Regions from separate parts of the Exiguobacterium sp. s189 genome, predicted to be linked through region 3. Evidence: riboswitches for the same ligand, from Rfam matches in the RefSeq annotation. Region 3 holds a riboswitch; each other region holds the start of a gene.
What was found. A riboswitch is a leader RNA that binds a small molecule or an ion and turns the genes downstream of it on or off. The one in region 3 is predicted to bind thiamine pyrophosphate.
Positions count from the first base shown of each region.

Region 1 (3,278 bases), on a different contig from region 3:
GCATGGCACGTAAATGCTACGTAACAGGTAAATCACCTAAATCAGGTAACAACCGTTCGCACGCACTCAACAAGACAAAACGCACTTGGGGTGTAAACGTACAAAAAGTTCGTATTCTCGTTGACGGTAAACCGAAACGCGTTTGGGTTTCAGCTCGCGCACTTAAATCAGGTCTCGTTGAACGCGTATAATACTTATACACGAACGAATAAATCCCAGCGGCATTCGCCGATGGGATTTTTTTTGCTTATTTTTTAATGATCATGACGAGAACCATTCCTTGATGGACCGTCAATCGGGCAGACGCTTCGGTCCATTCATTCGAAATCGTCAACGCCTCCCCACTCTTGACCTCATGATGGTCGAGTGGATACTTGACACCTTCAATCGAGATCGTGGCCGTCTTCCAAGGCATGAAGGAAAGATAGTGCCCGTCTCGCTTCATAATGACCTCGCTACCTGTTCTCACGAGATAAACCGTTTGACCATCTCCGTGAAGAACCATCTCCGGATACGCTTCAAGTAAGCCGACGTTCGCAAACGTCATATCGATGCGTCCGCCTAAGCCACCGTATACATCCATCCGTGTCGCCCCGCGTTCTCTCGCGAACGCTAATGCAATCTCTAAGTCCGTCACGTCTTTCTCCGAAGGATAGCGTAGCGCCTCCTCAGGCGGTAGTCCTTTAAACGAATCAAAGTCCCCGACCACGACGTCTGGCATGATCCCTTCATCTAATAATCTTTGATATCCACCATCGACACCGATGACAAAATCGGCATCACGCGGTAAGTCCGGAATGGGTTCCGGACTCGCCGCGACGATCAATATATTCATTGACGGAGATCCCGTGTCGCCACACGCGTGAAACGTGGTGCTGTCGTGAAGAGGAGCACCAACACGATGGCTGAGATGACAAAGGATGGTGCCATATACGTAGCATTATAGCCTAGTGAATAGGCAACGACCGGACCTTCTGCATATTCAGCAAAGAAGACAATTCCCGAGATGACGTGCGCCGCGTATCGTAACATCGAACCAAGGAGCGCCCCGAGTACTAAATAAGTGGCAAGCGTCTTCGTCGCCCCGTTGCTCGCAGCTTGCTTCACACGCCCCGCGAACACTCCAGCCATTCCGACGAGACCATAAGCGACCGTATAGTCGAGCAGGAATTGTACAGGCGTGAAAATATAGGCACCGAACAAGAGTTGAAGTGTCCCAACGAGGGCACCTGTCGCGAGACCACCTTTTAATCCGTGGCGGAATGCCATCACAAAGATCGGGAGCATCGCTAAACTGATGGATCCCCCTTGTGGCAAACGGTATGGAATGAGCAAATCAAAAATGAGCCCGAGCGCTGCAAACAATGAAATTTCAATGAGCGCTTGTAATTTGAAACGTGATTTCATCTTTCTTCCTCCTTTATTTGGTTGAACGACAAAAAGCAGCATGACGTAAACGCCATGCTGCTTGGATTCGCAACGTGCATTTTCGCCACATCCCTACGTCCGTGTGAACGGAACAGGTTCAAAGGGTTAGCGTATGCCTCTCAGCCACATCATGTGACACCCCTTGCGACTCTATCTTGTTGTTCTATCGTCGATTATACACGAGATGCGCCACGAATGCTATCGATGGCTGCTTTATAATCTGGTTGATTATAGATGGCTGATCCCGCAACAAGGACATCAGCCCCTGCGTCGATGCAATATTTTGCCGTTTCCGCGTTGACACCACCATCGATTTCAATCTCGAAATCAAGCTGACGGTCTTGGCGGAGCTGACTGAGTGCTGAAATTTTCGGTACGACCGATTCGATGAAGGCTTGTCCCCCGAACCCTGGGTTGACGGTCATGAGCAATACCATGTCGACGTCCGCAAGCACGTGCTCAATCGTCGAGAGCGGTGTATGCGGGTTCAAGACGACTCCGCATTTTGCGCCAGCCGCTTTGATTTGTTGCAAGACGCGATGCAAATGGTTCGTCGCTTCCACGTGAACGGTCACGATGTCCGCACCCGCTTTCACGAAGTCTTCGACATAACGTTCCGGTTGGTCAATCATCAAATGCACATCGAGGACCATGTCTGATTTTTTACGCAAGCTTGCGAGGACCGGCAGACCAATCGAGATGTTCGGCACGAACTGTCCGTCCATGACGTCAAAATGGATATAGTCCGCTCCCGCTTCTTGGACAGCTTTCACTTCCGCCTCCAAATTGGCAAAGTCGGCCGCTAAAATAGATGGTGCAATTTTAATCATCTGTCAATACCTCCGTTTTCGATCGTTTAACTCCTCCATAAAGGTAACATAATTCTCGTACCTTGTTGAAGCGATTTCACCATTTTCAACGGCTTGTTTGATGGCACATCCCGGTTCATTCAGGTGAGCACATCCGCGGAACTTACAATCGTCATGGCGTTCCACGAAATCAGGGAAGCACCATCTGAGTTCATCTGCCTCAAGTTCTTGAGGAAACTCCAAGCTTGAAAATCCAGGTGTGTCGGCAACAAGACCGTCCGCTAATTGAATTAACGTCACGTGACGCGTCGTATGCTTTCCTCGACCGAGTGATTTAGAGATTTCCCCTGTCGCCAACTCGAGCTCTGGCGCGACAGCGTTAAGTAACGAACTTTTTCCGACACCGGTCTGACCGGCGAAGACACTCGTCTTCTCTTTGAAAAGACCGCGCACTTCATCCACTCCGTGAGCATGCTCCGTCGATGTCTCAATCACGTCATATCCGATGGCCCGGTAACGTGCAATCGCTTCTTGTATCGGCTCGACTTCATGTTCATCGAGCAAGTCCATCTTCGTCAAGACGATGATCGGATGAATTTGCTTTGACTCGATGAGGACGAGGAAACGATCGAGTAAATGATACGAAAACGCCGGTTCTTTTACTGAAAAGAGGAGGAACGCCTGATCGATATTGGCAATCGGCGGGCGAACGAGGTGGTTTTGACGCTCTTCCACCTCTAAAATATAGCCGGTCCCATCTTCTTGATCTTGAATCACCACATCATCGCCGACGACCGGTGAGATGTTGCGCTTTCGAAAGTTTCCTCTGGCCCGACAACGAATCTCTTGATTCGTCTCGGTCATCACATCGTAAAACCCGCCTTGAAGGCGAATGATTGTTCCTTTCATTATGACTACCTCCTTTAAAAAAGAGGTGACGACACCGTCACCTCTTTATTGTGCCTCTTCAGCTTGTGCATATGTGACTGAATCTGTTCGGACAATCTCACCATCGACTTCAATCGTCGCCGTCCCGACTTC
Region 1 covers NZ_JACSKM010000002.1:294,602-297,879, forward strand. The annotation lists gene rpmB (50S ribosomal protein L28) at 3-191, shown strand; gene KNO99_RS04315 (thiamine diphosphokinase) at 248-835, opposite strand; gene thiT (energy-coupled thiamine transporter ThiT) at 832-1,407, opposite strand; TPP riboswitch at 1,481-1,581, opposite strand; gene rpe (ribulose-phosphate 3-epimerase) at 1,602-2,258, opposite strand; gene rsgA (ribosome small subunit-dependent GTPase A) at 2,262-3,149, opposite strand; gene pknB (Stk1 family PASTA domain-containing Ser/Thr kinase) at 3,192-3,278, opposite strand, start outside.
Region 1: another riboswitch for thiamine pyrophosphate. It lies ahead of thiT (energy-coupled thiamine transporter ThiT); the one in region 3 lies ahead of thiW (energy coupling factor transporter S component ThiW).

Region 2 (3,278 bases), on a different contig from region 3:
TGGCAGGCGAACGCTTATCCGCGCTCGGAAGCCGAAAGAAGGGCACTTGAAGAATAAATTCCCACATATTCAAAAACACGTCGTTGGACGTGTTTTTTTGTTGACAAAAAGATGTTCCCATTCCATTATATAAAGAGTAATCATTACGATTTAAATGGAGGATATATCATGAAACGAATTCCAATTACGGTACTCTCGGGGTATCTTGGTAGCGGCAAGACGACGCTGCTTAACCACATCTTACATAACCGGGATCACAAGAAATATGCCGTCATCGTGAACGATATGAGTGAACTGAATATCGATGAGAAGTTGATCGAGCAGGGAGGATTCTCCCGGACCGATGAAAAATTAGTCGAACTTTCGAACGGATGTATCTGTTGCACGCTTCGCGAAGATTTGTTGACAGCCGTCTATGAATTAACGAAAGATCGTGAGCTCGACGGCATCATCATCGAGTCTTCTGGTATCTCTGAGCCGATTCCTGTTGCGCAGACGTTCACGTATGCCGATGACGCGCTCGGAATCGATTTGACGAGCCGTGTCTATATCGATGCGATGGTCACGGTCGTTGATGCGTACCGCTTCTTCAAAGATTTCAATTCCGGTGAATCGCTTATGGAACGCCAACAAGCCGTCGATACAGGTGACGTACGTGAAGTCGTCGACCTTCTCGTCGACCAAGTCGAGTTTGCGGACATCATCGTATTGAACAAGGCGGACAGGGTATCTGAAGAAGAACTGCAGGAAATGAAGGGCTTACTGAAAACGCTCAATCCGAGTGCTAAGTTGTTGACGTCGACCTACTCGAATGTGGCGTTAGATGACCTGCTTGACGTCCGGTTGTTCAATTTTGACCAAGCGATGCGCGCTGCAGGTTGGATTCAAGAACTCGAGTCGGAAGAACATACGCCGGAAACGGAAGAGTATGGCATCAGCTCGTTCGTTTACCGTCGGCGTCGACCATTCCATCCTGAGCGTTTGATGAATTGGATGGAACATTACCCTGAAGAAATCGTTCGTGCCAAAGGTTTCTTGTGGATTGCGACACGAAACGACCTTGCTTGTCTGTTTTCACAAGCTGGGTATGCATCAACGCTCGAACATGCGGGGCGTTGGTTAGCGACACTTCCGGAGAGCGAACGAGAGGCTATGTTTGCAACCGAACCGGAACTGCGCGAAGACTACATCGAACCGTACGGAGACCGACAGAACGAATTGGTCCTCATCGGTCAACGAATGGACCGTGAGACGGTCGAGCGGTCACTTGACGCTTGCTTGTTGACGGATGAGGAGATGGAAGCATCGTGGGATTCGTTCCATGACCCGCTCCCTGGTACAGGTCAATTCGTCACATATTCAGATTGACCGTTTACAAAGCTTCGAAACATCGCTATACTGTGACTGCATAAGTAACCGCATATTAATGACTGCACTAGGGGTGCTTCGGCTGAGATGAGAGCATGGCTCCGATCCCTTATAACTCGATCCAGATAATACTGGCGTGAGGAAGTGCGGCACTTTCTCTATGCAAGTTTGTATAGATTTTGCTGCTGCATTCTCATGAATGCGGCTTTTTTTATGCAAACACATTTAGAGGGGGAAATAGAATGAATGAATCATGTGGTACGAGTCCGATTGTCGGGTTTCGATTCACACTAAGCCCGATGACAGACGATTTTGTCGGGACAATCAAAGGTGCACTAAAACGAACGGATCTGTCAGGTGTGTGGAGACATACGGATGATGTGTCTACGGTCATCCGTGGACAAGTCGAGCACGTGTTTGACGTCGCTCGAACGGTGTTGAGTCTTGCTTCGGAGGAAGGAAAGCACGTCTCGATGAGCGGAACGTTCTCTGTCGGTTGTCCGGGAGATTCGACGGGAGACGAGGCACTCGAGGCTCCGAGCGAACCATCAAACAGTGCATCAAGAGACCAGTATGTGTCTTCGCAGTTCGCACTCTATCCGATGGGTGCTGACAATTATATGGAGCTTATCTATGAGGAAATCGAGCAAGCAAAACAGGCTGGTGTCTATAACGAGTCGATGCATTATGCATCAGGCATCCACGGAAACTTAGATGACGTGTTCTCATACTACGAGGCGGCCTTTAAGCGGACGCGCGAAAAGAACCGACATGTTGTCATGACGGTGACGTTCAGCGTAAATAGTCCGTCACATGGAGGGCGACATGCTTAAATCGTGGAAATTGAAAGAAGTCGTCCTCGTCTCCGTATTATCTGTTGTCTTCGCGGTCGTCTATTTATTGTTCGTTCATATCGGTAACTTGTGGGCAGGGTTGATCGGTCCCATCGCCTACGAGTGGATCTTTGGCATCTGGTTTATCGTATCGATTATCTCGGCATACATCATTCGTAAACCGGGGGCAGCATTCATCTCAGAAGTGATGGCCGCAACGATTGAGATGTTGATTGGCAATGCCATTGGACCGCGCATCATCTTGGTCGGCATCGTACAAGGTTTAGGGGCAGAAGCCGTCTTTGCGATGACGGGCTATAGACGTTATGAGCTATGGGTTCTCATGCTGGCCGGATTTGGGTCGGCTGTCACGAGTTTCGTCTATACATATTTCATGAGTGGCTTCGCGATGTTAGAGCCAGGCTATGTGGCGACGATGTTCGGGCTGAGAGCCGTCAGTGGGATGGTCATCGCTGGAATCGGTGGGAAGTTGCTCAGTGACCTATTGCTGAAGACAGGATCACTTCGCGGTTATGCGATTTCACGAAGTGGGAACGTCCATGGTTGAGACAGAGTCACTTCATTTTCGATTCCCAGAGAGTTCTGAGGCGATTCTTAAGGATGTCACGGTATCGGTTCGGCAAGGTCGTACGATGTTATCTGGAGCGAGTGGGAGCGGGAAATCGACGCTTCTCGCGCTATTCAACCGTCTCTATCCGGAGAATTGTGACGGAATCCTTGATGGTAGACTCGAACTACTTGGACGATCATACGACGACTATGCACCTGGCGAGATCAATCAGCAGGTCGGAACGGTGTTTCAAGACCCGGATACGCAATTTGTCATGGAGCGGGTGGAAGAAGAACTGATTTTCACACTTGAGAACTTGTCGGCACCTGTCTCAGACATCGAGCAACGCGTAACGGAAATCCTCGAATCGTTACAGTTGAGTGATTATCGAAACCGCAAAATCGATTCGTTGTCAGGCGGACAGAAACAGCGGATCGCTGTCGCTTGCGCTTTAGTCGGAAGGCCTCAGTGGCTTCTGCTCGATGAACCATTGACGCATCTAGACC
Region 2 covers NZ_JACSKM010000010.1:6,615-9,892, forward strand. The annotation lists gene KNO99_RS12030 (hypothetical protein) at 1-57, shown strand, start outside; gene KNO99_RS12035 (GTP-binding protein) at 169-1,368, shown strand; TPP riboswitch at 1,428-1,528, shown strand; gene KNO99_RS12040 (Ykof family thiamine-binding protein) at 1,611-2,201, shown strand; gene KNO99_RS12045 (ECF transporter S component) at 2,194-2,769, shown strand; gene KNO99_RS12050 (ABC transporter ATP-binding protein) at 2,762-3,278, shown strand, end outside.
Region 2: another riboswitch for thiamine pyrophosphate. It lies ahead of KNO99_RS12040 (Ykof family thiamine-binding protein); the one in region 3 lies ahead of thiW (energy coupling factor transporter S component ThiW).

Region 3 (3,278 bases):
TTTTTTGTCTTACTCAAACTTTACCTTTTTATGGTAAGATAAACAACAAATAGTCTGAACATTCAAAAAGGAGGTAACTTCTTGCGCTGGACGAACAAGTTTTTTCTCATGATTGCCGCTACACTCCTCGTCACCTTTACGATGATGATGGTTGCAACGAGTGTATTCGAATGGCTCTACAACCCGGAAACGATCCCCGTCGAGGAAAATAACAGTCCCCCGACTGATCTCCTATCGGATGAGGATGGAATTTTAATCGGTGAATCCAAAGCAGATTACCCGTTTGAATTGGATCCTCGAAAAGGAAAAATAAAACCTCTTGAGAGATTTACGGGCTCTGGAGAGTCCACACGACGAAATCTCGGTTTATTGGTCGCTTTGATTGCATTCTGTTTGCTCGGTTTTTATGTCTATCGAAAACGAAAGCAACGTTTGGCGCGCGCACGAGATCATGTTGATTCAAGCATAGACCCGCTTGTCGAATCGCTACTAAACAAGAACGCTTCTTCCGTTTCGACGCTCACAGCGTTCACGAACGTCCCGATTCGCGATGCACTGATCACATTCAACCAATCTCTCGTACCAGTCAAGCGATTGCGTGCTCATGAGACACTGCAAGAGTGGTTCCAACGCATCGATTTACCGATGAACCCGTCCGTTTATCATGCGGTCCGCTACGGAACATCCTCAGGCGTGACGATTTCTGAAGAAGACACACTCCACTTTAAGAGCACACTCGATCACTACGCGACACGTCCTCACCCCGAGTGAGAATGTGCACAGGTTCTACTTTTCATTCATGAATGATAAAATGGTGGAAAATGTCAGTTAAGGGGATGAAATCATGAGACGATGGGCGATATTCGGATTAGGTGCACTTTTACTCACAGGTTGTACGGATACGGTGGCAGACAATCCGATCCCGATCGAATCAACCGATGAACCCATCACTGAATGGACGCGCGAAGACTTTAAAGACGTCTATGACCAATATGAACAAACACAACCGCTCCTCGCTGCGCTCGAACAACAAGGCATCAAACCGTTCCGCGAGACGTTTGAACGCGTCATCATTGCCGGAAACGGGCTTGAGCACACATATGCAGATATTTATCCGTTCAAACTCGATGACGGGACGTATGCCACGGTATTCGACAGTCAGAACGGGACGTTGATTAACGGTTCCGAATCGGTCGCTCCGCTGTTTTGGCAAGAGGAGTCTTTCCTTCAGTATGTCGAAGAGATAGAGAATCGAAAATTTGGAACGAGTGCCCCGCCTACCGACGTCATCCTTACGCAGGATGAATTTCAATCCGTCTATGACCGCCATGCGTACACGTCAGCCCTCCTCGTCGAACTCGATGAAGCGGGTGTCGAACTGGCACGGGAACCAATCGACGATGTGATTATCGCCGGCAATGGCGTGACCGAAGTCACTGCCGACTTGTTCGTGTTCGATGTCGAGAACGGATATGCCATCGTATATGATCAAGATGGAGAAATATTAAAAGGTCCCGAATCCATCTCACCGCTCTTTTGGAACGAGAAGGACTATGAGGACCTATTAGCCAAGAATGAGGGATAATTCCGTCCCTTCTTTCCGATTTTAGTTATGCTATACTCAAGTCAATAAACGACCACTAGGGGAGCCTTCGGGCTGAGACGGCATTTGTGCCGGACCCTTCGAACCTGATCTGGCTCATACCAGCGTAGGGAAGTGGCTTGGGATACGTCTCTGTATGTCCACGCCATTTTTCCATCTGGAAACGTGGCGTTTTTATTTTTGAAAGGAGACTATTCATGCGTATTCAACAACTCACTTGGATGGCAATGCTCGTCGCCATCGCCGTCGTAGGCTCAATGTTCATCTCGATTCCCACAGGTGTCGCCCGCGCTTATCCGATTCAACATATGGTGAACGTGATTGCCGGAGTTACCGTCGGCCCAATCGGAGCCGTTCTCGTCGCTTTCGTGACCGGACTCATTCGCGTCATGACCGGCACAGGGTCACTGCTCGCATTCCCCGGTGGCATGATTGGTGCATTTCTTGCTGGTATGTTCTTCGTTCGCACGAACCGCGTCTATGCGGCCGCTCTCGGAGAAATCATCGGGACTGGGGTTATCGCTTCGTTGATTGCCGTCCCGTACGCAAAACTGTTGATGGGTTCGACGTTCGGTGCCTTCTTCTTCATTCCAGCGTTCCTTGCTTCTAGTTTGACAGGCGCGCTTCTCGGTTGGCTCGTCTTATCACGTGTCAAACAGTTGCGACCGAGCACACTCAAATAACGTATTTTGATTTAGGAATCCGACCGACTCATGACGGTCGGTTTTTTGTGTGAAAGACCCAGATTGCTTCGCCATTCGATTCATCGATTAAGCCGCTGTCGACAAACCCGTTCTTCGCATAAAATTGTTTCGCGGCTTCATTCTCTTGATGGAGGCTCAGAATGATATCATCCACATCGTACTCTGTCTGGATAAATTCCACTGCGGTGCGTAGACACTTCGTCCCGACGCCTTTCCCCTGTTCGTGTTGATCCATCATGAAACGATCGAGCCACACATAACGTTCTGTCTGATTTTCTGCTCCGACCATCATGAAGCCAACCGGTCGCTCACCGTCATAAAATGCATAGCTCTGCCAATTATATTTCGTATCCTCGACCATCTCTTGAAGCGACTCGGCATTCGTCTCGATGAATCGGGACTGTTTCTCGTCCACTGATAGAGTAATGATTGCCTCTCGATTGAATGCATCAATCGGCTGAATCGTGATTTCATTTCCTTTCATGCTTTCACCTCATTGATTTTCTCTCTCTTTCATACGCTTTCTCCCGTAAAAAGTTTCTTCCCCCGTATCTTCAAGATCATGCATTCGCTACACTAGAAATAGAAAGGGAGGTTATCATATGTTCCGAATCGGAAGTATCTTCATTCCCGTATCAGATGTCGAACAGTCCCTACACTGGTATACCACTTATTTTGATGCCAAAGAAATTGGTCGCTGGGAAGGAGGCATCGGTTTGTGTCTACCAGACGGTTCGACTCAGCTCGGATTGATCCAAACCTCGTCACCGCAACCCACAACGTTCAAAGATGCGTCAGGACAAGCCCATGTATATTTCAACGTCATTTGTGAAGACATTCATTTCGCGTATCAATCGTTCGAACAAGCAGGGTTGATTGCGACACCGCTTCACGATTTCGGAGGCATGTCTTGCTTTGACGTAGTGGACCCGGATGGACATACGATCAGTCTTATCTCGGAAGATGTGACT
Region 3 covers NZ_JACSKM010000001.1:505,457-508,734, forward strand. The annotation lists gene KNO99_RS02620 (hypothetical protein) at 82-771, shown strand; gene KNO99_RS02625 (hypothetical protein) at 845-1,585, shown strand; TPP riboswitch at 1,633-1,733, shown strand; gene thiW (energy coupling factor transporter S component ThiW) at 1,801-2,286, shown strand; gene KNO99_RS02635 (GNAT family N-acetyltransferase) at 2,315-2,791, opposite strand; gene KNO99_RS02640 (VOC family protein) at 2,910-3,278, shown strand, end outside.